4 regions of the Pseudarthrobacter sp. NPDC092202 genome follow, and region 4 is predicted to be linked to each of the others. Evidence: riboswitches for the same ligand, from Rfam matches in the RefSeq annotation. Region 4 holds a riboswitch; each other region holds the start of a gene.

Region 1 (7,288 bases), on a different contig from region 4:
GAACCAGGCAAGGGTGTCGTTCCACGCCGCCGTAGCCTGGGCTTCGTTGTAGCGGTCCCCGGTGTCGTTGTGGAAGGCATGGTCCACCCCGGGGTAGACCGTGAGCTGGTGGACAACGCCGGATGCTGCCAGTGCATCCTTGAGTGCGGGCATGGGGCCGGTGATGCGCTGGTCGAGTTCAGCGTAGACGCCAAAAACGGCTGCCCTGATGTCCGGCACCTTTGCCAGGTCCGGTGCGGGCCCGTAAAACGCCGCGGTAGCTTTCAGCCCGTCCAGTTCCGCTGCCGCCTGCCAGGTGATGCCGCCACCGAAACAGTAGCCGGTCATGGCGATGCGTCCGCCCTCCACGAAGTCCTGGGCACGCAGGTACTCCAACGCCGCTGCGAAGTCGGCGACGTGCCGCTGGGCGCCTGCCTGGGTGAGCGCACCGGGAACAGCATCGCGGTCCATGCCTGCCGTCCCGCCTTCACGGCTGAGCAGGTCCAGGGCGAGGGAGGCGTATCCCTCCTTCGCGAAGCGGCGGGCCACGTCTTCGATGTGGGGCGTCAGCCCGCGGTTCTCGTGGCAGATCAGCACGGCAGGACTGCGCCCTTCCCGCTCCGGCCTGGCCAGGTACCCACTGACGGAGGCGCTGCCGGACGGAAACTGGATGGACGCCGTCGTCAATCCTGGCTCCCCCTCCGGAACGGAGAGCGGGCTCTTTGCCCCGGGCACCGCTCCCGATCCCGCCGTACCGGCAGCGGACGTCGGGGACGGCTCCGGGGTGGGCATGGGGTCGGTGCTCCGCGGCACCTCGCTGGGGGTACACCCCACCAGCAGCATCGCCGCCGCTGCAGCCGCCATGCTGCCGGTAATGAACGCAACGCGCCGGGTAAAGGTGCGCTGACTCAGCGCACCGGACTTGTAATCGTCGAAGAATTCCTCAATCAGGTATCTCTCATACTTGCCAAGCTGCATCACAGTGCCTCCTCGGGGTGCCGAACATACTCCTCCCCCGGGAACGTGAGAACAAGCTCCCATGGCGGGTGCGGCGCTTCCTTTACTACTTTGTGACAAATCCCACGTTTCAAAAACCCGGCGCGCCTGCCTGGCTGGACTGGATCGCCATGAGATGGCGAAATCCACTTGATTGCGTAATTGAGAGCCGCGCCTCGCATGTTATCCAAATGTGACAATGGGTGGTAAGTCGGGTTATGGTCTTCAGGTGTCCCTCTCAGACGGGACATTCCCATCAGTATGCCGAGCCCTGCCACTGACCCGGGAACCAATCGCTTTCCAGCTGGCAGGGACGGGGGAACCAAGTTTCCGCGGCCTTTTTGAAGGCCTTGGGGTTAAGTCGATAGCGCCTCCGTTCCTTTCGGAGTAGCTACCGGCCGGGTATCTCCAACCCGAACCCGACAGCTCACCCCGCAGGCATGGGAGAGGCGATCAACTGTGTCAAAAAATTCCACCACCGCCCGTCACCGCGCAACCCCGGCCCGCTCCCTCGTGATCGAGGGACTGTCTGTTTCGGCCAAGTCCCTGGGCCGTCCGGCTCTCGCCGTGGCAGCAGCCTCCGGCATTGCCTTCGGCGTCGGAGCCCCGGCTCACGCCGGTGTGAACGGTCCGGACACCACCGAGACCGCTAGCGTCCAGGCTTACGCCGCCCCTGCTCCGGCAGCCGCGGCCCCCGCCGCAGCAGCCGGCAACACCCACACGGTTGTATCGGGCGACACCCTTGGTGCCATTGCCACCGCTTACGGCGTCAGCCTGAATGACGTCCTGTCGGCCAACGGGCTTTCTGTCTCCACGATCATCTACCCCGGTGACCAGATCCAGATTCCCGCCGCCGGAACCGCTGCTGCCGCCCCGGCCGCAGCCTACGTTGCACCGGCTGCAGCACCGGCACCGGCTCCGGTCCAGACCGCTGCTGTTACTACCCCGGCGAACACCGGCATGAACATGTCCTACGCGTCCGCACCGGTTGCAGCGACCGGCAGCGGCGCCGGAGCAGCCATCCTGGCCAACGCCTACGGCCAGCTGGGCCAGATCCAGGACTGCACCGCGATGGTGGAGAAGGCCCTGCGCACGGTCGGTAAGTCCGTCGGCGACCTTGCCCCCGGCCAGTTCTACCAGTACGGCACCACCGTGGGCACCCCCGCCCCCGGCGACCTGGTGATCACCGCCGGCCACGTGGGCGTTTACGCCGGCGACGGCCAGGTTGTCAGCGGCGGCGTGAACGGCAACCAGACCGAGGTTCACTCCATCAGCTGGCTCAGCGGCGCTTCCTTCGTCCGCGTGGCATAGTCACCACGGACACAGGCGCAGCTGGCCCGTAAGGGCCAGGCCACTCCAGACAAGGGCGGCAGCCGGGTTCTCCCGGCTGCCGCCCTTGTTCTGTCTCCCCGGGACTTCCTCCGCGCGGTTCTCCCGTGCCCGCCTCAGGTACCGCAGAAGGTCCGGTAGGTGCCGAAGTCTTCCGGCGGACCTTCGGTATAGCGTTCCAGCCCCTCGCGTTCCTCGAACGGGGACCTCACCACCTCCAGGAGGCGGCTGAAGGGGCCCATGTCCCCCTCCGTTGCTGCTGCCAGCGCTTCCTCCACCAGATGGTTCCGGGGAATGTACACCGGGTTAACGCTGTCCATCAGACCGGCGTCGGGCTTGAGGCGGGCCCAGCGCTCAGCCCAAGCATCAAAGGCGGCGAGGTCCAGGACCATGCCGCGCGCCGGCCTGGTGTTTCCCCTGGCTGCCTGGCCAAGGCTCCGGAAGAACTGTGTGTAATCGACAGGTCCGTCCTTGAGCAGGCCGATGACCCCGTCCACCAGTTCCGATGCCTCGTCGCCTTCCTTGCTTCCGGCCGGGCCGGCGGCGATGCCCAGCTTTGCCTTCATGCCGTCGAACCAGGCGTCGCTGTACTGGCCGCGGAACTTCCCCAGCGCCTCCACTGCGGGCGCGACCGCCTGTTCCTGGTCCTCGTGGAAGAGCGGCAGCATCGCCTCCGCCAGCCGCGCCAGGTTCCACTCGGCCACCACCGGCTGGTTGGCGTAGGCGTAGCGCCCGCCGACGTCGATGGAGCTGTACACGGCACCGGGGTTGAAAGCGTCCATGAAGGCGCAGGGCCCATAGTCGATGGTTTCGCCCGAAATGGTCATGTTGTCCGTGTTCATGACGCCGTGCACAAACCCCACCAGCATCCACCGGGCCACCAGCCGGGCCTGGGCGGCAACCACCGAGGCGAACAGTTCCAGGTAGGGGTTTTCAGACTGGGCTGCGGCCGGGTAGTGCCTGCTGATGGCGTGGTCCGCGAGCCGGCGCAGGAGCTCCATGTTGTCTGTGGCCCGGGCGTATTGGAAGCTGCCCACCCGGAGATGGCTGCTGGCCACACGTGCCAGAACGGCGCCGGGCAGCATGGTGTCCCGCCGCACCGGGCGTCCTGTGGCCACAACCGCCAAGGCCCGTGTGGTGGGAATGTTCAGGGCGTGCATTGCCTCGCTCACCAGGTATTCGCGCAGCATGGGGCCGACGACGGCGCGGCCGTCGCCTGCCCGGGCAAAAGGTGTCCGGCCGGAGCCTTTGAGGTGCACGTCGCGCAGGCGGCCGCCGGCGTCCGGAAGTTCGCCGAGCAGGAGCGCCCTTCCGTCGCCGAGCAGCGGCGAGTAACCGCCGAACTGGTGCCCGGCGTAGGCCTGGGCGACGGGCGTGGCGCCCGCCGGGACGTGGTTGCCCAAAAGGAGCCGGACGCCTTCGGTGGTCCGCAGGTATTCGGGAGCCAGCCCCAGCTCGCCGGCCAGGACTTCGTTAAGGACCAGGAGCGTGGGTTCTGGCGCTTCCTCTGCCTGCCAGGGCACGGCGAGTTCCGGCAGGTCGCGGGCAAAAAAGCCTTCGAAGGTGACAGTTGATTCTGCTGCTGCAGTCATGGATTAACCCTATCGCCGTCATTGGTGCGCCGGTTGATCAGCCAGGTGATGAGCCACAGGATGACTCCAATGGCCATCAGTCCGCCGGCAATCTGGTACTGGATGATGTTCCTGCCAACCCACGGGCCGGCCAGGAAGGCGCAGAGCAGCGCGGCCACGAGCGGCAGAGGGCCCGGGGATGTGAAAAACACCTTGCGGTGGGGATCCCGTTTGCGGCGCAGCACGAGGCAGGCCACGTTGACCACCGTGAAAACGCACAGCAGCAGGAAGGCGGTGGTGCCGGACAGGTTGGCCACGATGTTGCTTTCGGGATCACTGGTGACGTAGAGGATGAGGCCCAAAGCCAGGACTGTGGAGAAGGCGATTCCTGCCCACGGGGTGCGCCGGACGGGAAGGACCTTCCCCAAGGCGCCGGGCAGGACGTGCTGGCGGGCCATGCCGTAAATCAGCCGGCTGGCCATGAGCATGTTGATGAGAGCCGTGTTGGCGACGGCGAAGACGGCCAGGAAGGGGAAGACCCTGTCGATCGGGAAGTCCGGCGAGCCTTTGTGGACCACTTCCAGCAGGGCAGCGCCTTCGGCTTCCCGGATTCCCTCGAGCTCCGTAGGCGAGAGGACGCTTACCACGGACACAGCAACCAGCATGTACAGCAGTACTGCTATGCCCAGGCCGGTGAGCATGGTGCGGGGAAAGATCTTTTCGGGGTTCTGGGTCTCTTCCACCATGTTGACCGAATCCTCGAAGCCCACCATGGCGAAGAACGCGATGGACGTCGCTGCGGTCACGGCGAGGAAGAGCCCCTTGTCCTGGGAGTCGTTGAAGACGAAGATTTCGCCCGGGTTTCCCGTCCCCTGGGCCATGACAAAGAACCCGACACCGATCACGATGCACAGTGCTGCCATTTCCACCACTGTGAGCACAACATTGAACTTGACGCTCTCCCCCACGCCACGCAGGTTGATGGCAGCCAGGACAAGCATGAATCCAAGGGCCACCGCGGTAATCACTCCCTGCCCGGGCTCCCCCATCCAGCCATTGATCTCAAGGCCGCCGAAAAAGTTCTGCGCCAGGACGTTCGCAGACGTGGACGCGCTGGTGATTCCCGAGCAGACCACGGCAAATGCCACCAGGAAGGTGACGAAGTGGATCCCGAACGCCTTGTGCGTGTACAGCGCGGCGCCCGCCGCCTGCGGATACTGCGTGACCAGCTCGAGGTAGGAGAAGGCGGTGAGCGTTGCCACCACGAAGGCCAGCAGGAACGGCAGCCAGACGATTCCCCCTACGGTGCCGGCCATGGTCCCGGTTACCGCGTAGACGCCGGCGCCGAGGATGTCGCCCACAATGAACAGCAGCAGGAGCTTGGGTCCCAGCACCCGTTTGAGCGTGGGCTCCTTGCCGTGGGCAGTAACATCCGACACTTCTTCTGAAGCTGCGCTCATGAGTGGCCTCCAAGGCTGGCTGGGCTGGATGAGGGACGTGGCTTTGTTGCAACGGCTGGCCCGGGGCGCAGTGCGGGGCCGTGGGATAAGCGCCGCCGCTGGGGGAAGGGGATGCGCTGCAGGTCCTCAGCCGCGATGACTGCAGCAGAACCCGCGCGGGCACCGGCCTGGGCCAGGAGCAGTGAGGCGTCGTCGCCGTACCGTGAGGAGAAGTGCGTGAGCACCAGGGTGCGGGCGCCGGAACGTGCCGCCAGCTCTCCCGCCTGCCCGGCTGTGAGGTGGCGGTACTGGCCGGCCAGCCCGGCGTCGTCGTCAGCGAAGGTCGACTCGGCGACGAGGAGGTCGACGCCGTCGGCAAGTTCCTCTGCGCCCGGACAGGGCGCGGTGTCCATCACGAAGGCGAATCGCTGGCCCGTCCGGGCGACGCTGACGTCTTCAAGCTGCACGCCGCCCAGGCTCCCTTGGCGCTGCAGCCGCCCTGCGTCCGGCCCGGATATCCCTGCCGCGTGCAGGCGTTCCGGCAGAAGGGTCCGGCCGTCCGGTTCGGCCAGGCGGTAGCCGTAGGTTTCTATCCGGTGTTTGAGGGGCCGGACTTCCAGTCCTTCTGCCACCGCTCCGGCTTCGCCGTGCGGGTGCAGCCTGAGGTCGATACCCGGTGTGCTGACGGATACAAGGGCGCGGACCACGTCCCCGCCGGTGGATGGATAGTGGAGATGGACCGGATGGGGCACGGCATCGAGGGCCATGCGCGAAAGCACCCCCGGCAGCCCGAAGCAGTGGTCGCCGTGAACGTGGGTGAGGCAGATGCGGGTGATCATGTTCGTTGAGACCCCGGCGTGGATCATTTGGCGCTGCGTTCCCTCGCCGGGGTCGAACAGCAGGCCCTCGCCGTCCCAGCGCAGGAGGTAGCCGTTATGGTTCCGGGTCCGGGTGGGGACCTGGGAGGCGGTGCCGAGGACAACGAGCTCGCGCATGGCTTTAAGGACCAAAAAGCAGGTGCCGGAGAATCCGGTACCTGCTTTTGTGGATGCGGCGGCGGCTTAGCGCCGCCGGAGCATTCCCATGATCCTGCCGGCCACGCCGCCCGGCCTGGCACCTGCGGCACCCGTTGTGCCGGGCGTCCGGCGGGCTGCATTCAGCCCGGTTCCGCGGGTAGTCCCGCCGGTCCCGGTCCTGCCTGCGAATCGTCCAGCGGCATTTTTGATCATGCTTCCCAAGTTCATGTGAAACTCCTTCAGTAGTGATCCTGCCAACCGATATTCATCAGCCTGCTTATGATTTTAGCGCAGTTTGGGCCCACGTCGAGGGGACAGGCCGAACATCCCCGCTGCCGCTTGCTTCCTGGGGGCGCGGCCTGGGTGCTCGGGAATAGGGGCGGTTGCCCCTACCGGCGTGCCGGGGCGGCTGCTAAATTTGCACGCCTCAGGCCCCCTCCCCCGCCAGGGAACCCGCTACCCGGAAGGTAACCAACATGCTTTCAGACACCTCCCTCCCCGTGATCAAGGCAACGCTGCCTGTGGTCGGCGAAAACATCCAAGAGATCGCCAAACGGTTCTACCAGCACATGTTTGACGCACGGCCGGACCTGCTGGACGGCCTGTTCAACCGGGGCAACCAGGCTGACGGGCGGCAGCAACAGGCGCTGGCCGGATCCATCGCAGCGTTTGCCCGGTACCTCGTGGAAAAGCCCGACCAGTTGCCTGACCACCTGCTGTCCAGGGTTGCGCACAAGCACGTCTCCCTGGGCCTGAGCCCGGACCAGTACGAGATTGTCCACGAGCACCTGTTCTGGGCCATCGTCGATGTGCTCGGCGAGGCCGTTACCCCCGAGGTAGCCGCTGCCTGGGATGAGGTCTACTGGCTGATGGGCAACATGCTGATCAACCAGGAACGGGGGCTGTACAACGCTGTGCACTTGTCTCCCGAGACCATCTGGCGCACCTGGCGGGTGGC
Region 2 (7,288 bases), on a different contig from region 4:
GGTTATGGCAGGCATAATGGAACCGAAGCTCCGGTCAACCGCTATTTGATCGGAGCTTCGCCAACTGAGCGGCACCAGGGCTGGTGCTGCTTCGCGCAGTGTTAGTCGGCTGCTGCCCACACGTCCCTGTTCTGCGTCCGGAAGTTACCAATGCGGCATTTCAGCCTGGTAGCATTGGCACTCCTGGGTGTGCTGGGTGTGGCCTTTATCGTGGCGGGTGTCCACGGCACAGACCGAATCGTAGGAATTCTGTTCGCCCTTACTGGACTGATCGGTGCCGTCGCAGTGGCGGCATCTCAGGGGAAAAGCTCTTAAGCAGTCAGGACGTATCGTGGACCGGTAGCGCTGCAGGTGCCACCGCCCTCGCCTGATTTCCGGGTAGGTTTGAGGCATGCCCTTCCAATTCCTGTCCGTTACGCACGCCCTCCGGGGTGTCGCTGCAGCTGCAGTGGCGGTCGCACTCTCGGGCTGCACCCAGCAGCTTTCGGTCGAGAACGCTGATATCCCATCGTGGAAGGCCACCGCCCTCCCGACCACGGGCACAGCAGTGGCCGAAGGTGCCGGCAAAATCCTGGATGCGCAGCCCGTCAGCAACATCGTGCCCGTGCCCGAAGGCGACTACACACTTGTGCTGGCGTGTGACGGCGGCGGCAAAGCCTTCCTGACTGCACGCGTGGAAGAACGCGAGCTGATCGACTTTGGTGCTGCCTGCAACGGTGCGCGCGAAAATATTAGACTCCATATTCCGCAATCAGGTCCGGTGGAATTTGCAGCATCAAGCGTGGACGCGCCTCTGCTTTACGCATACCAGCTCCTTCCTCGAACTTAGCCACTGCAACTGCCGGTCATCATGGCACCAGCCTGCGCACCTGAACAGCCACCGGACCAGCCGCCCCCAAGATGAAGGGGGCCATGATTTCAGGCCTACCTCAGCCGCTCAGGACACACCTGCAGCGGTCAATGAGACTGGCAGTGCGCTCACCCATGGGTGGTGAGGGCGGCACAAGGCTGGAGTCTTTGTGGGGAGGCCCAGTACCGAGGGCTGAGTGAATCAGCCGAGCCCGACCGCCCTTCCAAACAGGCTGAAACCGACGAACGCCACAATGTTGATGAGTGCGTGGGCGACGACAAGCGGCATCACACGGCGGCTCTTGGTATAGATCCATGCAAAGACCACCCCCATCACCATATTGCCAATAAACGGCCCGAAGCCCTGGTACAGGTGGTAACTGCCCCTTAGCATGGAACTGGCAAAAATGGCCAGGGGAACTGACCAGCCGAACTTCCCAAAGCGGTCCAGCAGATAACCCACTACGATGACTTCCTCGACGACCGCGTGCCGCACCGCTGACAGAACCAGCACGGGAACCGTCCACCAGTAAGGGTCCAGGGCGCTGGGAATGATCGCTGTCGTGATGCCCAGTGCGCGCCCGGCCGCGTAGAGGCCCAGTGAGGGGATGCCTATCAGGACGGCAAGCCCGAGCCCCTGCAGGATGGCCAGCCCGGGGCGGGTGAAGTTAAAACCGATTTTCGTGAAGGCCGAACCATTGCCCTCGCCGTTGCCGGTGTTCGTCCTGTGCTGGTCGGTCAGGAAGTAGAGCGCCAGAACGACAGGTACCAGCGCGAAGAAGATCTCCAGCAGTTGATATGTCAGATCAAAATATTCGCGGGTGCTTTGGGAGTTGTTGAGCGTGGAGGTGCCCTGGGCCAGCGGCGCGCTGGTGATCTTGTCCAGAAACTGCACCACGGAGTAAACGGCGGACTGTCCTAACGACAGTCCCAGGACTATCAGGACTTCAATCCGCAGACGGCGGCGGGAGGGAACGAGCATGGTCCTATTCTTGCCTGCAGTTGCCGGGTCTCTGCCGGGATGCCACAAGGAAGTCCATCCGCGCCCGGCCCGGCTACCGACCCTTTTCTACTGGCCGTCAGCCAGTGGCGGAGGGGGAAAAACAAGCTCCCCCAGGAGGCTCCCGGGTTCAGTTGTCCTTAATGTCGACGCCTTGGCAACAGCTTGGACCGGGCTTTATCGAGGTCCCCGTTATCCTGCATCACCTGGCCCGGCGGGTTGAGGCGTGCGGAAGCCTCGTCGGGCTTGGCCGTGGCCGTGGCAGGTTTGCAGTTCTGGTTTTCCGCTGCGGTCAGCCCAGGACGCCCAGGGCGTTACCTACGATGTCGAACAAATCGGTGTTGTCCACGCTGCCCTGCAGTTGCTCCGAGCCTGGGCCGTAGGCGTAAACGGGCACGTCTGCACCGGAGTGGTTGCCGGAGGCGTAGCTCAGCCAAAGACTGGCTTCCTTTGAACCGTCCTTGACTTGGGGCGGGTCGCTCGGCGTCCGGAAGGTGGCAGGGCCGAAGTTTTGCTGGTCCTTTGCGCCTGCACCGTTGCTGATACCGGTTGAACGTTCCGGGTCCTTGAAGTTTCCGTCGGACCGGGTCGGGGTGGAGTTATTGGCGGCGTTCCCGGAATCGACGTTGACCGGGGGCGCGGCTGCTTCGGCGTTAGTGAAGGAGCCCTTTTCGATGATGTGGAAACCGCCGGTTTCGTGGTCGGCGGTAACAATGACCAGGGTATTGCCGTCCTTCTTGGCGAAGTCCAGGGCTGCGGCGACGGCATCGTCGAAGGCCTTGACTTCCTCCAGTGTCTGGGCCGCGTCGTTGTCGTGGGACCGCTTGTCAATCAAGGAACCTTCAACCTGCAGGTAAAAACCCTTGCCGCTGCTTTCCTGTTGCTGGTTTAGAAGCTCAAGAGCTTTCTTTGTCATCTCCGGCAGGGACGGCTCCTTCGCCTGGGGAGCTCCGGGGTCGTCCTGCTTGGCTTTTTCAACGGTCAGGTTTCCCTTGTTGAACAGGCCAAAGACCTTCTCCCCCACGGCTCCGTTCAGGTCGTCCCGGGTCGCGGGAATCTGGCTGGAAACCGAACCCAGGATCGAGTAGCCCTGCTCCTTCAGCTCGGTTTCATCCGAGGCGTCAAAGCGGCGCAGGCCGCCGCCGAAGATGATGTCCGCGGTACCGTTGCGGGCGATCTGGTCTGCGATCGGGGTTACTCGGACATCACTGGTCGGCAGCGGCTCACCGGTGATCTCTGTGTCCTGGCACGCGTCCGCGGAGTAGTCCGGTCCCTGGCAGCCGCGGGACAGGACGTGGCTCATCTGCCCGGCCGGGGACGCGTCGGTAATTTCGGCCGTGGAGACACTGCCAGTGCGGTAGCCGGTCTGCTTGGCCAACTCCATCATGGTCGGCACCACATGGCCCGTGGCATCCACCCCGAGGGCGGCGTTGTAGGTTTTCACCCCGGAGGCCCACGCCGTGGCTGCAGCGGCGGAATCGGTGACCAGTTCCGGGGCGAAGTCAGACTGCCCCGGCTGGCCGGAGTTTTTCTGCACAGCATAGGTACTGACAGAACCGTGGGCCGGGAGGGTTTCCATAACCAGCCTGCCCTCGGCACCGTAGAAACGCTCCCTGCCGGCAGTGACTTGGGTGCGGCCCATGCCGTCACCAAGCAGATATATAACGTTCTGGGCTGTGCCAGGTGCCGGCTTGGTGGCGGTAAACACCGCGGACGAGATCAGCCCGGTGGCCACGACGGTGGCCACGACGGCTGCCAGGACGACCCAAATGATCCTGCGTCTTTTCCGTGCAGGGTCGGCGGGCGTGACGTCGGCCGGAACTTGTGTCATCGGAGGGTGCTTTCCTGTCAGGGGCGGGGGGCTATATCGCCTTTGCCTCAAACCGTACCGCGGCCATAGCACTACCCGAGGGTTTCTCGAGCCAATGGAAATAGATCCGTTCAGAAAGGATACGCATGTTCCGGGGCATTGAATCAGTTAAGGACAACCCGGCCTTCATCCGGCTGGCCCGCCCGGTCCTACCAACCGGTGCGCCCATCAGTGGGGCCTGTTCCAAAGGCAGCCGCTGAACAGAAGCCTTTTAGCGGCGGCGAAGACGGAATGCACTTCCGGCTTCGCCTTCGTCTTCTTCCAAAGCATGTTTCAGACTTCACAAATGATTATGTGGCCGACCGGGCAGGAAGACGGGCCGTTCTTTTTCGACTCCCGGCGGGCGGCGGCGCGATTGTTCAGCCCCCGTCCTTAGCGCCGTCCTTCAGGTATTCGGACGGGGGATCGCTGCTTTGCGTTATGCAAATGTGACAACGCCGTGGTTTTTGCAGTAGGGTCGGACGCGTGCCGGTCTCAGAATGCGGCACTCCTGAGCAGATTTGCCTAACTCTGCCGCTGCCCCGGGATCCCTTCGCAACATTCGTCCGGCAGAGACGGGGAAACCACATGACGGCCTGCTTCGGGCGGGCCTTGGGGTGAAGCCGCGCCTCCTGCCTTGCGCTGGAGATGCGGCCGGGTGTCTCCCATCCGAATCCGACAGCTAACCTCGCAGGCAGTGGGAGAGGCCCTTTTTCGTGTCTATTCGCCGTGCTCACGGCCGCCACCGCGCGGTCCCCGTTCAGACCAGTGCCCTTGCGGTCCTGTCCAAATCCGTCGCTGAAAACGCCGGCGGTGTGGGCCGTCAGGCCGCCGTCATCGCGGCAGCTTCCGGGCTCGTCCTGACCAGCGGCCTTGCAGCGCAGGCAGCGGACGCGCCGGCCCAGCGGGACACGGAGCCGACCTCGACCCTGGAGCTCGCCAGCCAGGTCCAGGCCCCGCTCAGCGCAGACGCCACCGTCCAGATCTCCTTCGAACGTCCCGCCGTGAAGACCACGCCGGCCCCTGTCGTGGAAGCGCCGAAACCGGTCGCCGTCCAGGCCCCCAAGGCAGCCGCTCCGGCCGCGCCCGCCGCCGTGAAGGCTGCTGCGCCGGCCAAGGCCAAAGCCCAGGTCACTGTCACCCCCGCCCCTGCTGCCGCGCCGGCAGCCGCCCCGGCGGCCGCTCCGGCAGCAGGTGGAGTCAACGCCACCATGGTCTCCTCGGCCTACGCGCAGATCGGCATGATCCAGGACTGCACCCGGCTGGTGGAAAACGCCCTGAACGCTGCAGGGATCCCCGTCGGTGACCTCGGTCCCATGCAGTTCATGAACTACGGCACCGTGGTCTCCGATCCCCAGCCCGGGGACATGGTCATGCAGCCCGGCCACGTCGGCATCTACGTCGGCAACGGCCAGGTCCTCAGCTCCGGGCTGAACGGCAAGAACGAAACCGCGGTCCACCCGCTGACCTGGATGACGTCCAAGGGCGCCGTCACCTTCGTCCGCGCAGGCAAATAAATCCACTGAAGGCCGGTCATTCGGTGCCTTGGGGGCGGCGAATCACCGGCCTTCAGTATCGCTTGAGCAGCACCCGCCGCGAATGCTGTTCCTGGAACTACGGCCTGTCCGCACTGACCAGCCGACCGCTTAGTAACGATTTGGACACGGCCTGCACGGCTTCTTCTCCTCAGCGTCCAGCCCTTGCCTTGTGCACGAGGTCAGTATCGGCGTCGTAGCGATCGCGGCAGGAGCCTGGCTCTCAGGCGCGCCGGCAGGGTCTTCGAACCCCACAAAGCCCGCCTGACTTCCTGGACATCGGCCCAGGTTGGAGACACCGTCCCGGGTACGGGTTGTACCTTCGCAGCAGCGTACATTTGCATCTCAAAGGCGTGGCGGAGCCTGGTCAGTGAGTCGACGGCCTGGCTGTTGAACCGCGCCTGCTGCATCAGTCGGCTGGTAAAAGCCCGCGGTGTTTCTGCCGCGCCCGGAGTGTAGCCATGGTCAACGGCGCTTTCCGTCGTCTCGGCCCAGGCGATGCTGGCTGCTTGTTGCGGATTCGACCTGAGAAAGCGGCGCTTCCGTCCACCGGATCTGGCGGCGCGGATCAGGAAGGGCGCGGCGGCCAGAAACAGCAGGACCAAGGCCACCACCGTCATGCCGGGCTCCACGCCGGAAGGGATGGGCGTGCCCGGCGTGCCGCTGCCCGAAAGTCCCGGGGCAGGAGTCGGGGATGTCCCGGTGTCCGGCATGGATAAGCCGTCGGGTCTGAGGTCGTCTTCTACCGGGAGGTTTGGAGGAGTTGCCGGTTGCTGCGCGTAGTCCGGGACCACGCCGCGGGAGGGTGTCGGTTCGAACCTCACCCAGCCGGCACCGCGGAAGTACAGCTCAGGCCAGGCATGGGCATCCTTGGAATCAACGGCGAATTCGGGCAGCTGTTCACCGCCAACCATAACGGTGTTTCCGGTTGGTTCCCCTGGTGCATAACCGACTGCGACGCGGCTCGGGATCCCGGCCAGCCTTGCCATGACAGCCATGGCACCGGCGAAGTGGACGCAGTAGCCGGCTTTTACCTCAAGGAACCGTCCAATGACTTCAAGGCCGGTGCCATCGTAGTTTCCTTCAACAGGGGCCTGGAGGGAGTAGGTGAAGTCACCGCCGCGGAGGTAATTCTGGATGGCCATTGCTTTGTTATAGGGGTTGATCAAGTCCGAGGTGAGGTTCGACGCCGTTTCCCTGACGACTGTCGGAAGATCCTCGGACAGGTAACTAAACCGGGCGTCAACTTCGTCATTCCCCACAGGTGCGCTGCCGGCAAGGACTTCACGCGTCAATTCCGGTACTGAACTGGTCACCTGGTAGCTTTGCCCGGCCGAAGTTTCCCCTGTAGCCGACAATACCGTCAGTGTTCGCGGATCCCATGTCCACCGGCCGTCGACTCCCGTGATGCTCAGTGGGGCATAGGGGGCGAGCAACCATGGACTCGTAAAGCTTCGGGTATCGATCCGGGTGGTGGTCAGGTTCCCGCTGCCGACCGGAAGGCCGGCACTGATGCCCATCTGCCTGATCCCGGTGCGGCGGGAATCCATGCGCTGGTCCGGTTGCCATCGCCTTCCCGAGAAGTCCTCCAGCGTTGTCAGCCGCAGATACAGTGGCTCATTGGCGGTGGTGGCATAGGTGATCCGGCCAGAACCGTCGGGCTCCCGCAGGGAGTTTCCCAGGGTTACGCTCGGGTCGAGCCCGGATGCTGCCGTCCACCATTGCAGGCGGGATCCCTGCGGAAACGTTCCTGTGGTGAATCCCGGGACCATGGCAGGCAGAACGAGGGCCAGGCTGAGCGCGGCCGCCCCGATGGTTGCGGCCTGCGTGAGGTAGCCGGCGGTCCGGTGCGCTGCCCGGCCTTGAGCTTCAGAGCTTTCCCGCCATTGCCCGGTAGCCAGGAGGAAGATGTAGCCTGCGGCGGCTGCAGTGAATGCGGGAACACCGACGCTGTCAGGAAGGATGATTGCGGGGATGGAAAGGACGGCCAGCAGGGGTATTCCGCTGGTCGCGGGCATCCTGCAGGTGATGGCCAGGGTATCGATGAGCAGTGCG
Region 3 (7,288 bases), on a different contig from region 4:
TCAGCAGGCCAGTGGAATCGGTGAACATGTGTCCGGCGTCGGCCAGCAGGGCAAGGCTGCCGGTCAGGAAGGAACCGATGATTTCGGCGACCATCACGGCGAAGGTGATGGTGAAGACGATGATCAGTTTTCCGCGCTGAGCCGCCCCGTCACCGGCGCCGTGGGCGTGATCGTGGCCGCTCACGAATGGATCTCCTGGTTTACCGCCCCGGTCCGGGAGAATGCGGTTGTCTCCTGGGCGCAGTCAGGGTCAGCGCACTGGCAGATGGGGCCGACCGTGAGGATGGTACCGAGCAGGTCATCCAGGGCGTGGGCAAGGCGGGGATCAGAAAGTTCGTACCTGACGCGCCGTCCCACGGGCTCGGCCAGGACCAGCCCGCAGTCGCGCAGGCAGGCAAGGTGATTGGAAAGAATCTGGCGGCTCACACCGATCCTTTCGGCCAGATCAGAGGGAAACGCCGGACCGTTCCGCAGCGTGAGCAGGACCGCTGCCCTGGTCGGGTCTGCGAGGGCTTTGCCGAACCGGGCCAGGACCTCAGTGCTCGAGAGAATGCGCATACCGGCAATATTACAGCTGTTTCTGGATTCAGGAAAGCCTGGATCGACGCGGTTCACCGGCCATCCCGCCGCCGGTCGATCCTGCTGTCGCGCTCCTGCAGCTGGGCAAGCATGTCGTTGTATGCGTCCAGATCCGCATCGTTGTTCCGTACGGCGGCGCGGTCGGTGCGGCGCATTTCCCTGGCATCAGAGCGGGACCACATCACCGCGACGCCGATGGCAATGAGTAAAGTGGGGACTTCCCCGATGCCCCAGGTGATGGCTCCGCCCATCTGCTGGTCGGCCAGGGCCGACGGTCCCCAGTCCCGGCCCAGGCCGGTGAACCAGTCCGGCTGCAGGAGAGTTGGTGAGCCCATGAGCGTTACCCCGAAGAAGGCATGGAAGGCCATGGTTGCCAGCAGCAGCAGGAGCCGCAGCGGGTAGGGGGCGCGGCGCGGCAGCGGGTCGGTTCCGATCATCGAGAGGATGAACAGGTAACCGGTGATCAGGAAGTGGGCGGTCATCAGCTCATGTCCGGCATGTTCGCGCAGAGCGAACCCGAAGGCGTCTGAGTAGTAGAACAGCACGATGGAACCGGCGAAGTTGGCCGCGACAAACAGCGGGTGGGTCAGGACCGCCGCCACCCGGGAATGAACCAGAATCATGATCCATTCCCTGGGGCCGCGGGAGCCGTCCCGCCGCGGGGCCAGGGTGCGCAGGGCCAGGGTGACCGGGGAGCCGAGGACCAGGAAGACGGGGACGACCATGGTCAGGGCCATGTGATCGACCATGTGGGCGCTGAAAAGTACCCTGCCATATACGGAAGGGCCGCCGGACGTGAAAAAGACCAGCGCCGCAAGCCCGGTGAGCCAGAGCGCCGTCCGGATCCAGGGCCAGTTGTCCCCGCGCCGGCGCAGGCGATGCGCGCCCAAAAGATACAGGACAGCAGCGGTAGCGGCCAGGGTGATCCACAGCCAGTCCGGCCGCCACACGGTAAACCAGCGCTCCGGGGTCAGTTCCGGCGGCAGAAGGTATCCGGTGAGCACTTCGGCCGGGGTGAGGGCCGCGCGGATTTCTTCGCCGCCGGGCGGAGGCGTCCGGCTCAGGGCTGCTGCGAGGCCGCTGACGGCGCCCATGATCAGCAGTTCCGCGACGATGAACCGCCACAGCACCGTGCCCGCTCCCGGCGCATCCTTCCGGCTCAGGGCGGGGATGAGGCGGGTACGGTGCAGATATCCGATGATGCCCAGGATGATGACGGCGGCGGTTTTGGCCATGACCAGGACGCCGTACGGGGAGGCCAGTCCTTCCGGCAGCGCCATCCGGATTGAGGCGTTAATGATGCCGGAAGCGGAGACCAGGATGAAGGCGAACAAGGCCAGGGACGAGAACCGGCGAAGGACCGCTGCTGTGTCTTTGCCCAGGGCTGTTCCGGCCACGGTGAGGGCGATCAGTCCGCCGAACCAGAGGCACACCCCGACCAGGTGAAGGCCCAGGGAATTGGTGGCCTGTTCGTGGTCGGTACCGCTGGAGGCATGGCCAATGAGGATGACGGGAACCAGTCCTGCGATGGCCAGCAGCGCCGCGGCCGCCAGGGGCCCCGGCGAGCGGGCACCGAACACCACTGTTGCTACCACTGCTGCGATGATCACGACCGACAGCCACGCGTTTCCGCTGGGCAGTTCTGTCATATAGGCGACAAGGCCGGCAGAAAATTCGGGGCTGCCGGAGACCGGGACGCCGGCGATGTCCGCGAAGCCCAGGACCAGGACCGCCAGCGCCGAGAAGGTCCAGATGATGCTGGTGGTCGCAACCAGGACCATGATCCGGGTAAAGGCGGGGTGCTCAGCCCCTGTTGCCGGGGCCTGCCGGCGAACACCGGTTCGGGAGGCCCGGCCGGCGCTTTTGAGGGGCGGGAGAATGAAAGCGGCAAAGACAAGCCCGCCGATCGTTGCCGCCGCCGCCAGGTTGTGTATTGTCTGCGCCAGGCCGTAGCCCCACTGAACCAGCGCCCCCGGGTCCCGGGTCTCGGCCGGAAGAGTTCCCCTGCCGTAGGCGGTCGCAGCAAGGACGACCACCAAGGCAACTGCGCAGGCGGCCGCCAGCCAGACCGGCCCGGGTGAAACAGTTGTCCTCTCCTGTGAAGTGGAGGCTTTGAGCGCCACGATACGTCCTAACCTGGTCCTGGCCGCGTCCCGGAAGGGCGGGGACGGAGCGCGAAACGAAACACCGCGCGCGACACCAGATTATCTGTAGAGTTGTTCACACGTTAAACGCGCGTGTCGGCGTGCGTTCCCCCGGGCCGCGGGCCTCGTGCGCTTCCGCACGTATCCGGGGCAGATCACAGATTCAGCACATAAAGGTAGCCTAGATGGATGACGCAGATCCCACCCCTGGCCCCTTCCGGGCCGGAGTGTTCCCTCCGGCTCGTCGATGCAGACAAAGTCGAGGCGGTCCGGTCCCGGATGCCTGGAGATTCGGACGTGGCCGATTTGGCGGTGATCTTCGGGCTGCTCTCGGACCCTGGCCGGGTCAGGATCCTGATCGCCCTCCTCGAAGGGGAAATGTGCGTCTGCGACCTGGCAGCAACCACCGGGCTGAGCGAATCCGGCGTCTCCCACGCCCTGCGCCTGCTGCGCGGGCCCAGGGTTGTTCAGGTGCGCCGCTCGGGCAGAATGGCCTACTACTCACTGGCAGACTCCCACGTCCGGATGCTGCTCGATCTTGGCCTGACCCACGTGGGCCATACAGGGAAGGACCGGTTGCGCGCGGTCGAAACCGCCCAGCCAGGCTGATAGGGGCCGCTGTGTCTGCGCGGTGCGGCCGCCGGTGCTGCCATGTCTGAGCCGGAGATCACCGGTCCGGTCTGGCTTCCTTCGCTGCCCCCGTCGCTTACTGAATACCTGGCGCCCAACCTGCAGCCGGTACCGCTGATCCCTGCCCTGACGCTCCTGGCCGCGGTGTTTTACCTTGCAGGGGCGATCCGGCTGTGGCGGCAGGGCCGGCGCTGGTCCGTGGTGCGGACCTGTTCCTTCCTGGTGGGCTGTCTGGCCATCCTCGTGGTCATGGGAGCCGGTATCGAAGGGTACGGGCTGCGGATGTTCTCCATCTTCATGTTCCAGCAACTGACTCTCATGATGGCCGTTCCACCGCTGCTGGTAATTGGATCACCAGGAACACTGCTGCTGCGTGCCACACCACACGGCAGGCTCGGCCGCCGCGTCCTTCAGGCAGCGCTGTGGGGTCTGCGTTCGGGCTGGGGGCGCATTGCGATTCACCCGGCCTTCATGGTCCCGCTGTTCCTGCTCAGCTTCTACGGCGTGTACTTCTCGGGCCTGGCGGACCTGCTGCTGCCTAGCTGGTACGGCCACGTCGGCCTGGAACTGCTGTTTTTGATCTCCGGGATCCTCTTCACTGTCCCGTTAATCTCCGCCGATCCCCTGCCGAGCCGCCAGACACACTTCGGGCGGATGGTCGACATTTTCGCGGAGATGCCGCTCCATGCCTTCTTCGGGGTGGTCGTCATGATGGCGACCACGCCCATGGTGAAGTTCTTCGCCGCACCCCCTCCAGGATGGAATGTCGACCCGATGACGGACCAAGGCGTGGCCGGCGGACTGGCCTGGTCCTACGGGGAGCTGCCCGGGGTGCTCCTGCTGATGTTCATCCTGGTCCGGTGGCAGCGCGAGGAGGCAAGATCCAACGCCAGCATCGAGCGGGCCGAGCTGACCGGAGGAACCCCCGAGCTGGACGCCTACAACAGCTACCTGCAGCACCTGGCAGACAGACCTGAGCGTCACCGCTGATCAGCAGCGCCGTCCGACTTGACCCCCGGGTCTGGTCGTATGAAGATATCTGCAGACGAGTTTTACAAAGCGTAGAAGTAGCTTTCTTTTCCTGCTGTTATCGGATTGTGACATTCTCGTTCGGTTAGGTAGCATTGATTCAGGCTTTTCTGTATTAAGCCTCGGCTCCGCATGCTCAGCCCCGCCGGCGGTGCCAGACGACGAACCCTTTACGGCGGGGGCGGAGGACCCACTCACGGCAGCTTGCTGCCTTGGGGTGAAGACGCACACTCGGCAGCGGCCCTGCGGGCCGGTGACGGGGCTGCGTCCGGGCTTTTTTCCTTGGCCCGAACCCGACAGCTAACTTCGCAGGCGACCTGAAAGGATAGCTGTGCTCCCCTCCCGCCACGGCCGCCGCCGTGCCCTGCCCCGAGACCGCTCCCGAGCCCGCGCAGGTGCTGCAGGGCCGCGGGGACGGTCCGGTCCCCACGCCCCGTCCCGGCGCCCTGCCTGGCTTCCCGGGGCCTCCGCTTTTGCTGCCGTCGCTATGCTCGCGTCCGGTATACCCGCCGCGCATGCCGGCCTAGTTGCTGCCGGACCCGTCCCAGCCGCCCCGCCGGCGGCCGTTGAGGCTGCACCGGCCATTGCGGCGCAGGCGCAGGCGGTCATCACCTATCCACGCACTGACGTCGGAACCAGTCCGGCCGAACGGCCTGCGGCACCGGCGCCTGCCGGAACAGGATCCACTGCCGGAACGCCGGCCGCAGTTCCTCCCGATGCAGCGGCGGCACCGCCAGGGGCTGTACCCGTGGATGCCACCTTGGCCGCCCCGCTGGCCAGCATGTCCATTTCGTCTCCGTTCGGTTTCCGGACCAGCCCGATCACCGGCGGGTCCGGCGAACTGCATACCGGACTGGACTTGGTGGCCTCCTGCCAGACCGCAGTGTTCAGCGCCGGCTCCGGCACCGTGGTGGAGGCCGGGTGGTCCCAGAACGGCGGAGGGAACCGCATCGTGGTGGATCATGGCAATGGGATGAAGAGCACGTATAACCATCTTTCGTCGATAGAGGTTCCGGTCGGAGCCGTGGTGGGCAAGGGCCAGCGGCTCGGCGGTGCCGGCACGACCGGAAACTCCACCGGATGCCACCTGCACTTCGAAATCGTCCGCAACGGCGTGACCGTGGATCCCCAGGGCTGGCTTTGAGCATGACCGACATGGAGGCGCGCGAACAGCCCAAGGCAACGTCGGTGCTGCCCAGGAAACGGCTGTGGGCAGTTTTTGTCACGGTTGTGGCCCTCACCGCGCTGGGCTTCTTTGCCTTGGGGCGGCTTTCCGCCGCGCCCACTGTAGTCCCGGACGCCGGCCCGGACGCCGGGTTTGCCCGGGATATGCAGACCCATCATGCCCAGGCGGTGGAGATGGCCCTGCTGATCCGGGACAAGTCCGAGAACCCCGAGGTCCGGGCGATTGCCTATGACATTGCCACTGCACAGCAGCATCAAAATGGGCAGATGTTTGCCTGGCTGCAGGACTGGGGGCTCTCCCAGACCGGGACAGCGCCGCCGATGGCCTGGATGAAGGCAGATGGTACTCATGACGGGGCCGGTGCCTCGCACGGTGCCCCAGCTGCCGGTGGCGGAAATACCATGGAAGGCATGGCCACCCAGGAACAGATGCAGGCCTTGCGCGAATCCTCAGGTGCGGAGGCGGAGCGTTTATTCGTTGATTTGATGATCCGCCATCATCAAGGTGGCGTTGCAATGGCCACCGCCGGTACCCGTCTGGCGGAAACCTCAAAGGTACGGGACTTCGCTGCCCGTATCCTCGAAGCACAGACAGCTGAAATCAGGGCCCTTGAAGAGCTCCGTGGCCGACTTTGACCGCCCCAAAAGAGAGTGAGACCGCCGATGTCCGGAAAACCGAAAGCCGGTGAGGACCGCAAAGCGCTCCTAGCTGCAGTGCAGGCCAGGCATCGGGCCGCCGACAGGCGGCGGGCCTGGCTGATCTACGGCACCGGCGCGGCGGTCGTGCTCGCAATCATTGCCGCAGTGACCTTTGTCCTTGTGGCAGAGGTGCAGCAGCGCGAGCAGCTCAATGCCGCTGCGGCCCGCCCGATCGAGGGTGAGCAGGACTATCCGGACCAGTCCAGAAACCACACCAGCGGGGCCGTCAATTATCCGCAGACTCCGGCCACCGGCGGAGACCATGCACCGGTCTGGACGAACTGCGGGATCTACACCGCCCCCGTTGAACAGACCCGGGCAGTGCATTCCCTCGAACACGGGGCCGTCTGGCTCACCTACCGCCCCGACCTGCCCACGGACCAGATCGCCAGCCTAACCTCGCTGGCCGTCGGACAGGATTACCTCTTGGCCAGCCCCGTTCCGGGGCAGGTCTCCCCGGTGGTCGCAACAGCGTGGGGCAAGCAGCTCGCCGTGGACAGCGGCAGCGACGAACGCCTGGCACCGTTCATTAAAAAATACCGGCAAGGCGCGCAGGCACCCGAGCCCGGGGCTGTTTGTTCCGGCGGCGTGCAGGGCTGACATTGCTGCCAAATAAGGACCGGGAGCCCAGGGCCTACGGATTCCTGCTGTCCTGGCGGTGGGTGGGCATCCTGGGTCTGGCCGTTCTGTTCGCTGCGGCCTGCATAGGGCTGGGTAACTGGCAGATGGACCGGCGAAACCAGGCAGTCACCGAAATCCGCCGTGTCCAGCAGAACTACGACAAGCCGCCTGTGCCCTACGAAGAAGCCAGCCGCTATTTTGATCACGCCGAGCCGGACGCGAAATGGACGACCGTATCCGTTAGAGGCCAGTACCTCGCCGAAGACCAGCGGATCGTGCGGAATCGGCCCAACTACTCTGCCGCAGGGTACGAGATTGTGGTGCCGTTCCGTCTGCTAACCGGCGAAACGATCATCATCAACCGCGGCTGGGTTCCCATCGGAAACAACCGGCCCGGCTAC
Region 4 (7,288 bases):
CCCTCGTCGGCACCCGCTACCCGCTTCACGGGGGCGGAGACGCCCGTGGAAGTCTCGTTCTGCGGCCAGGCGTAGGCATCGACACCCGCTTCAGCCTGGGCAGCAGGGCGCGTACCTGGTTCGGATTTGATGATTGATGAGGCATCCAGGAAGGGCGCCTTGTTGGTGGCGGCAGCGAACTTGGACCCGAATTCACCGAACGAGAGGTGCTGGGCCTTCTGCTCCACCAGGCCGAAGCTGGCAATGTCCCAGAACGCAGTGGAACCGCCGACGCCGAGGACCACTTCATAGCCCTCGGGGGCACGGAAGAACTGGCTGAGGCCCTCGCGTACGGACCCGACCAGGTTTTTCACCGGAGCCTGCCGGTGCGAGGTTCCGAGGATGGTTTTGGAAGCAGCGGAAAGCGCATCGATCTGCTCCTGCCGGACCTTTGACGGGCCGGCGCCGAACCGTCCGTCCTTGGGCAGGAGGTCGGCGGGAATAGTGATGCTGTTTTCGCTCACAGGTGCTCCAATGTCGGCGTGGACGCGGTTGGGGTCCGGACGGGTGGTTGGTTGGCGGACAGTCGGCTGTGACTGCGACTTTCGGCCCCCCTCATTCTGCCTGAACAGGCGGTGGGGCGGGAACCGGCACCGTCATAGTCCAGAAATTGAGACAGAGACCAAGACGTTGGGACGGGCCCCGGCGGCGGCCGCCAACTATTCGGACAAAGTCAAAATAGGCTAAGCTTTCCAACGGACTACGTCGCGCGGATGGCGATATACGGTGGGACAACGCAAGGTACTGCGCTCGAGGAGCTGAGCTGGATGACGGATCTGATCGACACTACGGAGATGTACCTTCGGACCATCTTGGAGCTTGAGGAAGAGAACATCGTTGCCCTCCGGGCCCGGATCGCCGAACGCCTGCGCCACTCAGGACCCACGGTCTCCCAGACCATCGGCAGGATGGAGCGGGATGGCCTGGTGGTTGTCTCCGGCGACCGGCACCTGGAGCTGACGGAAACCGGCCGGAAGCGCGCTACCGAAGTGATGCGCAAGCACCGGCTGGCGGAGCGGCTGCTGGCGGACGTTATCGGCCTGGACTGGGCGTACGTCCATGACGAAGCCTGCCGCTGGGAGCATGTTATGAGCGAACGCGTGGAGCGGCGCATCTACGAACTGCTTGACCATCCGACCGAGTCACCGTACGGAAACCCTATCCCTGGCCTGGCTGCCCTTGGGGGCCAGGCGTCCGCAGGCTTCGCTGACGGCGCCATCAGCCTGCTTGAAGCAATGAAGTCCTATGGCCCGGCGTCGGAGGTGACCGTAAGCCGGTTGGCTGAGCCGATCCAGGTGGAGCCCGAGCTGCTGGTCCAGCTGGACGAGGGCGGAATCCGTCCGGGAGCCGCAGTCTCGCTGGAGCGGGTGGGGGACTACATTTCGGTCCGGGTGCCCGGCATCGAAGGTGCGCTGGAGTTGCCGCCTGAGGTGGCGGCCCACGTCTTCGTCGCCATCCGGTAACTCCCGCGCTGTACCCGCTCGGAGCGCATCAGCCAAAGATAACGGAATTGTTACTTTGGGCCTTCTGGCCCTATAGTTAAACGCAAGCGTAGATACTAAAGCGTTACCTGATCCGGAGCCGAGCTCTGCCAGCGGATCAGGTGCACGAGTCATTACTGGCAGAGGCGGGGGAACCACAACCGGCAGACGGGGGACTGCCTTGGGGTGAAGTCCGTCAGCAGCAAGCCTCTTCCAGTGAAGGATCCTTCCGGGGATACCTCTGTGCCGGGCTTGCCTAGGCGGACCGGGTCTTTGAACTCTCTGACCCGAATCCGACAGCTAACTTCGCAGGCTTTCCAGAGAGGAACCCTTCTTGTCCATAGAGACCCCCAAGGGGCGCCGCCGCGCGGCGTCTCCCGTTTCAACGCCGCGCGTTGTCGAGGTCATCACCACGGAACGCCCCCGCGATCCGCACCGTGACGCCCGCCGCCGTCGAGGACCCTTCCGGCAGATCACCGAATTTGCCGCAGCCAGCGGGATCGCACAGAAGGCCGGAATCGCTCTTGCTGCCACCGGCCTGGTGTTGACCGTGACCGTTCCGGCAACAAGTCCCGTCATGGCAACCGACAACGCAAGCGGCGTTACCCCGGTGGCAGCATCTGCTGTTACCCCGCAGCCGCAGGTATCCGCGGAGGCCGGCGCCCAGATCGACTTCAGCCGCTCTGCCGTGGTGACCCAGGCAGACCCCGATGGCAAGCTGAAGCAGCTGCTCAGCGCCCAGTCCGCAGGTTCGGTGTCCCGCGCGGCCTCGGCCGGAAGCCTCGGCGCTCCGCTGGCCGCGCTCTCCACTGCCTCCGCGTTCGGTTACCGGGTCAGCCCCATCACCGGCGGCGCGGGTGACTTCCACCGCGGCCAGGACTACGTTGCCCAATGCGGCACCTCGGTGCTGGCGGCTGCCACCGGCACCGTAACGTTCGTGGGCTGGCACCAGTACGGCGGTGGAAACCGGGTGGTGGTGGACCATGGCAACGGCCTGGAAACCACGTACAACCACCTTTCGTCCATCAGCGTCACGGAGGGACAGACGGTCTCCCGGGGCGATGTCCTGGCCCTCAGCGGAACCACGGGTGCTTCCACCGGCTGCCACCTTCACTTCGAGGTGCAGGTCAACGGCGAAGTCGTCGATCCCACGGGCTGGCTGTAGTCAAATGATGGTTTGCTATCGAATCATCGTGACCCGCCGTGACCTGAATGTGACATTCACCGAAAACTGCTGTACCGTCTAACTCGCGTCAACTTTTCCGAAGTTGACGCTCTTGTGCGGATTGCCTAGCTCTGCCACCGCTCAAGGTCCGTTCGCATTTCATCGTCTGGCAGGGGCGGGGGAACCAATTTTGGTCTTTGCTTCAGCGAAGGCCTTGGGGTTAAGTCGCAAAACTTCCTTGGAAGCCGCGCGGCCGGGTGACTCCCATCCGAATCCGACAGCTCACCTCGCAGGCATTGGGAGAGGCTACCTTCGTGTCTTCACGCCATCATTCTGCGCGCCACCGTGCGCAAACGGTTCGTACCAACCCCTTGGACACAGTGTCCAAGGCTGTTAGTGCCAATGCCGGGACAGTAGGTCGCCAGGCTGCGGTTATCGCAGCTGCTTCCGGTCTCATCCTCAGCATGGGCCTGCCTGCCAACGCCGCGGACACCACCGCCGGCGTTTCCGCTTCCACCGAGTCCGGGTCTGCCCAGTCCGCCCTGGCGGTCACCGCAGCACCCACCGCGACTGTCTCCTTCGAGCGTCCCGTGGTGAAGACCACCGCCGCACCGAAGCCGGCTCCCGTGCGGGCGCAGTCCACCGATTCGGAGGACCGCACTGCTGCCGCTACCCGGACGGCCTCCACCGCAGCGGCTCCCGAAGCTGCAGCTGAGAAGCTGGCAGAGACGGTTTCCTCGGCCTCTACCTCCGGCATTGCCGCACTCGCATACACCGGCATCGGCCGTCCCTACGTCTGGGGAGGCACCACCCCCAACGGCTGGGATTGCTCAGGGTTCACCCAGTGGGTCTACGCCCAGGCCGGCATCAGCATCCCGCGCGTCAACGCCTGGACCGCAATGACGCCCACCTCCACTCCGCAGCCGGGTGACCTGGTTATGCAGAACGGTGGCGCGCACGTGGGCATCTACGTGGGCAACGGCATGATGATCAGCGCGCTCAACCCCTCCCAGGGCACGCTCCTCCACTCGGTAGCCGCCACCGGAAGCTCCGCCTTCTTCACGATCAACAAATAGTTCTTGGGCCTTCGGGCCCAAGAACTATTTCTTTGCACCCCTTTCCACACACCACATCCCCGTTCGGGGCCTGCCGGCGTACCCCCAAGATGCCGGCAGGCCCAGACCCCTTGGTGCCCACAACGGCCTGAGGAAAACGAAAGAGAGAACTGATGACTACTCGTGCCACCGCACGGCATCGCGCCGAAGTCACCAAGACCAACTCAATCGCTGTTATTGCCAAGGCTGTTGGCGACAACGCCGGTGGCATGGGCCGCCAGGCAGCGGTTATCGCCGCCGCTTCCGGCCTGGTGCTCACCAGCGGCATCGCTGCAAACGCAGCTGACTCCAGCGTCCAGCGCGACTCTGCCCCCGCGTCCACCCTGGAAGTAGAGTCCTCCGTCGAGGCGCCGATCTCCGCTGCCTCCACCATCGCCATCACCTTCGAAAAGCCGGCCGTTACCACCACGCCCGCGCCTGTCGTCGTTGTCGAGGAAGAGCCCGCGCCTGTTGAGGTCAAGGAAGCCGAGCCGGCTCCGGCCGCCGCCCAGCCTGCTGCAGCCCCCAAGGTAACCGCCAAGGTAACCACAGCCTCCGCGCCCGCTGCAGCTCCTGCTGCTTCCGCCAGCGGCAAGGGCGCAGCCATCCTCTCGGCAGCGTACGCCCAGCTGGGTGTCACCCAGGACTGCACCATGCTGGTCACCAACTCCCTGGCAGCAGTGGGCATCAACTTCCACGACTGGCCCGCAGGCTACCTCTCCCTGGGCCGCACCGTAAGCGCCGCCGAAGCGCAGCCCGGCGACCTGATCTACTACGCAGACGGTGGCGCAGGCATGGCCCACATCGCTGTCTACGCGGGCAACGGCCAGGCCGTCCACGGTGGATACAACGGAAACCAGACGGTCGTCTTCAGCGCCAACGTTGGCTCCGGCCCCGTTTTCATCCGCGTGAACTAATTAGCTCCGCGCTAGGCCGTCCCACAGGGGCGGCACAAGAACCCCTGCCCTGGCGGCAGGGGTTCTTGCTTTTAAACGCCGGTTGGGTGGCTACCGGCCAGGCGCAGCCCCCGGCCGCCCGATACGCCCGCTGGCCCGACACGGCAGTTTTGGGAAACCGCGATTAGCTGATAGTGGGCTTCTATGTTTACTCTTGTGGTGTCGATCCATAGCCCGGACATGCCGAGGGCAGCCGGCCCTCGTGCCCCTGACGGGTGCGGCCGTGAAGAGGTACGTGCATGCGCACTCTCGTTCTGAATGCTGGATATGAACCGCTGGCGGTTATCACGTTCCGCCGGGCGCTGGTGCTTGTGCTCACGGGTAAAGCCAGTGTGGTTGCTGAGGGTGACGATCCCGTGGTGGGCCCCCAGGAGATATTGGGCCGCCCGTCCGTTATCCTCCTGAACCGCTATATCCGTCCGAGGTACAACCAGGCCACCGCTGTCAGCCGCCGGGGCGTGCTGAGGCGCGATGGCCACCGGTGCGCCTACTGCGGAAAAGCGGCCCACACCATCGACCATGTCCACCCAAAGTCCCGCGGCGGTGCGGATTCCTGGGAGAACCTGGTCGCGGCCTGCCTTCGTTGCAACAACGTCAAGGGCGACCATACTCCTGCTGAAATGGGGTGGAAGCTGAGATTCGTCCCGGAACCCCCGCACGGAACCATCTGGCAGATCAAGGAACTCGAAAAGCCCACCCCTGCGTGGGATCCGTTCCTGCTGCCCGAGCGCGCAGCTTGACCCCAACCTGCACCAGGCATTCCTGATCCATACAGCTAGGCTGGGGGAGTGGAAGAGAGCCGGTTGCCTTTCGATGCCGTGATCCTGGCCGGCGGCCGGTCGTCCCGGTTGGGCGGAGTGCCCAAGCAGGACCTCGTGTTCCACCATGCCACCCTCCTGCAGCGGGCGCTGGCCGCGTCTGCGGGCGCCACCAGCACTGTGGTGGTGGGTCCGCGCGCAGATTCTACGGTTACGGGGGTGATCTGGTGCCGGGAAGAGCCTGAGTTCGCGGGTCCGGCAGCTGCTATCTCCGCCGGGCTGGAGGCTCTTGCGCGGCACTGCAGCCCCGCATCGGAATACACCCTCGTGCTGGCGTGCGATATGCCCTTTGTCCAGGATGCCGTGGCGGTGTTGAAAGAAGCGCTGGTCCCGGCAAGGGGAGACGGAGTCATGGCCCGCTCTGCTGACGGGACCCTCCAGCCGCTGGCCGGCATGTACCGCACGGCTGGGTTAAAAAGGGCGGCAGCGGAACTGGCTGCACGCGGTACGCTAATCAACGGCTCCGTGCGTTCGCTGCTTGCTAGTCTGGAGGTGCAGCCTGTCACCGTCCCCGCAGGTTCCACGGCCGACGTGGACACGTGGGATGATGCCGCCGCACTAGGGATTGCCGCCGGGAGCCAGGACAACAGCCAGGACCGGCGCAGCCGCAGTTAACTTGGGAGGCACGTTCGTGAAAAGTCAGGATGAAACGCTGGAGGAGTGGTGCAGGTCCCTGCTCCAGGCCTATGAGCTTGAGGACGTCCAGGTGGATGTCAACGCCATCCTTGCCTTGGCTGGCGTGGCCGCCCATTCAGTGGTCCGCCCGGCAGCGCCGCTGACCACCTTCATTGCCGGCTACGCCGCTGGCCTGGCATCCGGGTCCGGGCAGCCAACGAACGCCGCTTCCATGGAATCCGCGCTCGCCGTGGCCCGTGCCCTGGCCGCCGACTACGATGCTGAAGCCGCCGGGACTCCCGGCGGATGACCAGCGACGCCCAGAAGGAACCAAGCAAACCCGACGCTGACCATCCCCGGCACCTTGACCACACGTGGGACGAGGCCCGCGAGGCCGCCTTTGACGCCGCCCATCCGATTCCCGCCGGACCGGTCGCGCTTGAACTGGCGCTCGGACGAAAACTTGAGCAAGATATTGTGGCGCTGCAGGACATGCCCCACTATGCGTCGTCAGCCATGGACGGCTGGGCGGTGAACGGCACCGCGCCGTGGATCCTTGTTGAACCCGGCACCCCCCTTGCTCCCCACCAGGCCAGTCCTATCGCCACAGGGGGGCTCATCCCGCTGGGTGGCAAGTCGGTACTGCGCAGCGAAAGCGCCCGGCTGGACGAGGACGAGGATGGACTGCCCATCCTGGTAACCGGCGGGACGGCCCGCCCCGGCGAGCCCCGCACCGGCCAGCATGTGCGGAAAGCGGGTGAGGAGGCTTCGGAAGGTGACGTCCTTGTCAAGGCAGGAGTGGTGCTCAACCCCGCGCATCTGGCGCTGGCTGCCCTTGCCGGGTACGACGAACTTGTGGTCCAGGGTAAGCCGATGGTCCGGCTGCTGCTGACCGGTTCCGAGGTGGTTGGCCACGGCGTGCCCGTCCCCGGGCAGGTCCGGGACACCTTCGGCCCGCAACTGCCGGCAGTGGTGGGCATGCTGGGCGGGATACCCGGCGGACAGCAAAGGATCGGCGATTCCTATGCTGAGTGGCTCGGCGCACTGGAGGACGTGGTGCCGGAGCTGCCGGGTGCACCGGACCTGCCGGCCGACGTCGTCATTACCACCGGCGGGACGG

What was found. A riboswitch is a leader RNA that binds a small molecule or an ion and turns the genes downstream of it on or off. The one in region 4 is predicted to bind cyclic di-AMP.
Region 1: linked by a shared signal. The riboswitch ahead of ACIQF4_RS05385 (LysM peptidoglycan-binding domain-containing protein) and the one ahead of ACIQF4_RS14035 (C40 family peptidase) in region 4 are both predicted to bind cyclic di-AMP.
Region 2: linked by a shared signal. The riboswitch ahead of ACIQF4_RS19535 (NlpC/P60 family protein) and the one ahead of ACIQF4_RS14035 (C40 family peptidase) in region 4 are both predicted to bind cyclic di-AMP.
Region 3: linked by a shared signal. The riboswitch ahead of ACIQF4_RS19480 (M23 family metallopeptidase) and the one ahead of ACIQF4_RS14035 (C40 family peptidase) in region 4 are both predicted to bind cyclic di-AMP.

Annotation. Positions count from the first base shown of each region.
Region 1 covers NZ_JBIVRG010000002.1:426,273-433,560, forward strand. Annotated here, with positions in the region: gene ACIQF4_RS05380 (dienelactone hydrolase family protein) at 1-957, opposite strand, end outside; cyclic di-AMP (ydaO/yuaA leader) riboswitch at 1,228-1,431, shown strand; gene ACIQF4_RS05385 (LysM peptidoglycan-binding domain-containing protein) at 1,435-2,286, shown strand; gene ACIQF4_RS05390 (YdiU family protein) at 2,421-3,896, opposite strand; gene ACIQF4_RS05395 (APC family permease) at 3,893-5,335, opposite strand; gene ACIQF4_RS05400 (ribonuclease Z) at 5,332-6,309, opposite strand; gene ACIQF4_RS05405 (hypothetical protein) at 6,376-6,558, opposite strand; gene ACIQF4_RS05410 (globin domain-containing protein) at 6,807-7,288, shown strand, end outside.
Region 2 covers NZ_JBIVRG010000019.1:18,803-26,090, reverse strand. Annotated here, with positions in the region: gene ACIQF4_RS19550 (hypothetical protein) at 392-829, shown strand; gene ACIQF4_RS19545 (CPBP family intramembrane glutamic endopeptidase) at 1,052-1,831, opposite strand; gene ACIQF4_RS19540 (alkaline phosphatase) at 2,142-3,680, opposite strand; cyclic di-AMP (ydaO/yuaA leader) riboswitch at 4,211-4,409, shown strand; gene ACIQF4_RS19535 (NlpC/P60 family protein) at 4,415-5,215, shown strand; gene ACIQF4_RS19530 (transglutaminaseTgpA domain-containing protein) at 5,416-7,288, opposite strand, start outside.
Region 3 covers NZ_JBIVRG010000019.1:7,304-14,591, reverse strand. Annotated here, with positions in the region: gene ACIQF4_RS19505 (cation diffusion facilitator family transporter) at 1-184, opposite strand, end outside; gene ACIQF4_RS19500 (helix-turn-helix transcriptional regulator) at 181-558, opposite strand; gene ACIQF4_RS19495 (cytochrome c oxidase assembly protein) at 612-2,702, opposite strand; gene ACIQF4_RS19490 (helix-turn-helix transcriptional regulator) at 2,913-3,332, shown strand; gene ACIQF4_RS19485 (cytochrome c oxidase assembly protein) at 3,375-4,343, shown strand; cyclic di-AMP (ydaO/yuaA leader) riboswitch at 4,532-4,711, shown strand; gene ACIQF4_RS19480 (M23 family metallopeptidase) at 5,131-5,526, shown strand; gene ACIQF4_RS19475 (DUF305 domain-containing protein) at 5,529-6,203, shown strand; gene ACIQF4_RS19470 (DUF3105 domain-containing protein) at 6,231-6,866, shown strand; gene ACIQF4_RS19465 (SURF1 family protein) at 6,869-7,288, shown strand, end outside.
Region 4 covers NZ_JBIVRG010000009.1:25,235-32,522, forward strand. Annotated here, with positions in the region: gene serC (phosphoserine transaminase) at 1-503, opposite strand, end outside; gene ACIQF4_RS14025 (metal-dependent transcriptional regulator) at 807-1,502, shown strand; cyclic di-AMP (ydaO/yuaA leader) riboswitch at 1,609-1,850, shown strand; gene ACIQF4_RS14030 (M23 family metallopeptidase) at 1,861-2,685, shown strand; cyclic di-AMP (ydaO/yuaA leader) riboswitch at 2,822-2,995, shown strand; gene ACIQF4_RS14035 (C40 family peptidase) at 3,066-3,761, shown strand; gene ACIQF4_RS14040 (NlpC/P60 family protein) at 3,914-4,696, shown strand; gene ACIQF4_RS14045 (HNH endonuclease) at 4,975-5,475, shown strand; gene ACIQF4_RS14050 (molybdenum cofactor guanylyltransferase) at 5,524-6,168, shown strand; gene ACIQF4_RS14055 (DUF6457 domain-containing protein) at 6,185-6,478, shown strand; gene ACIQF4_RS14060 (molybdopterin molybdotransferase MoeA) at 6,475-7,288, shown strand, end outside.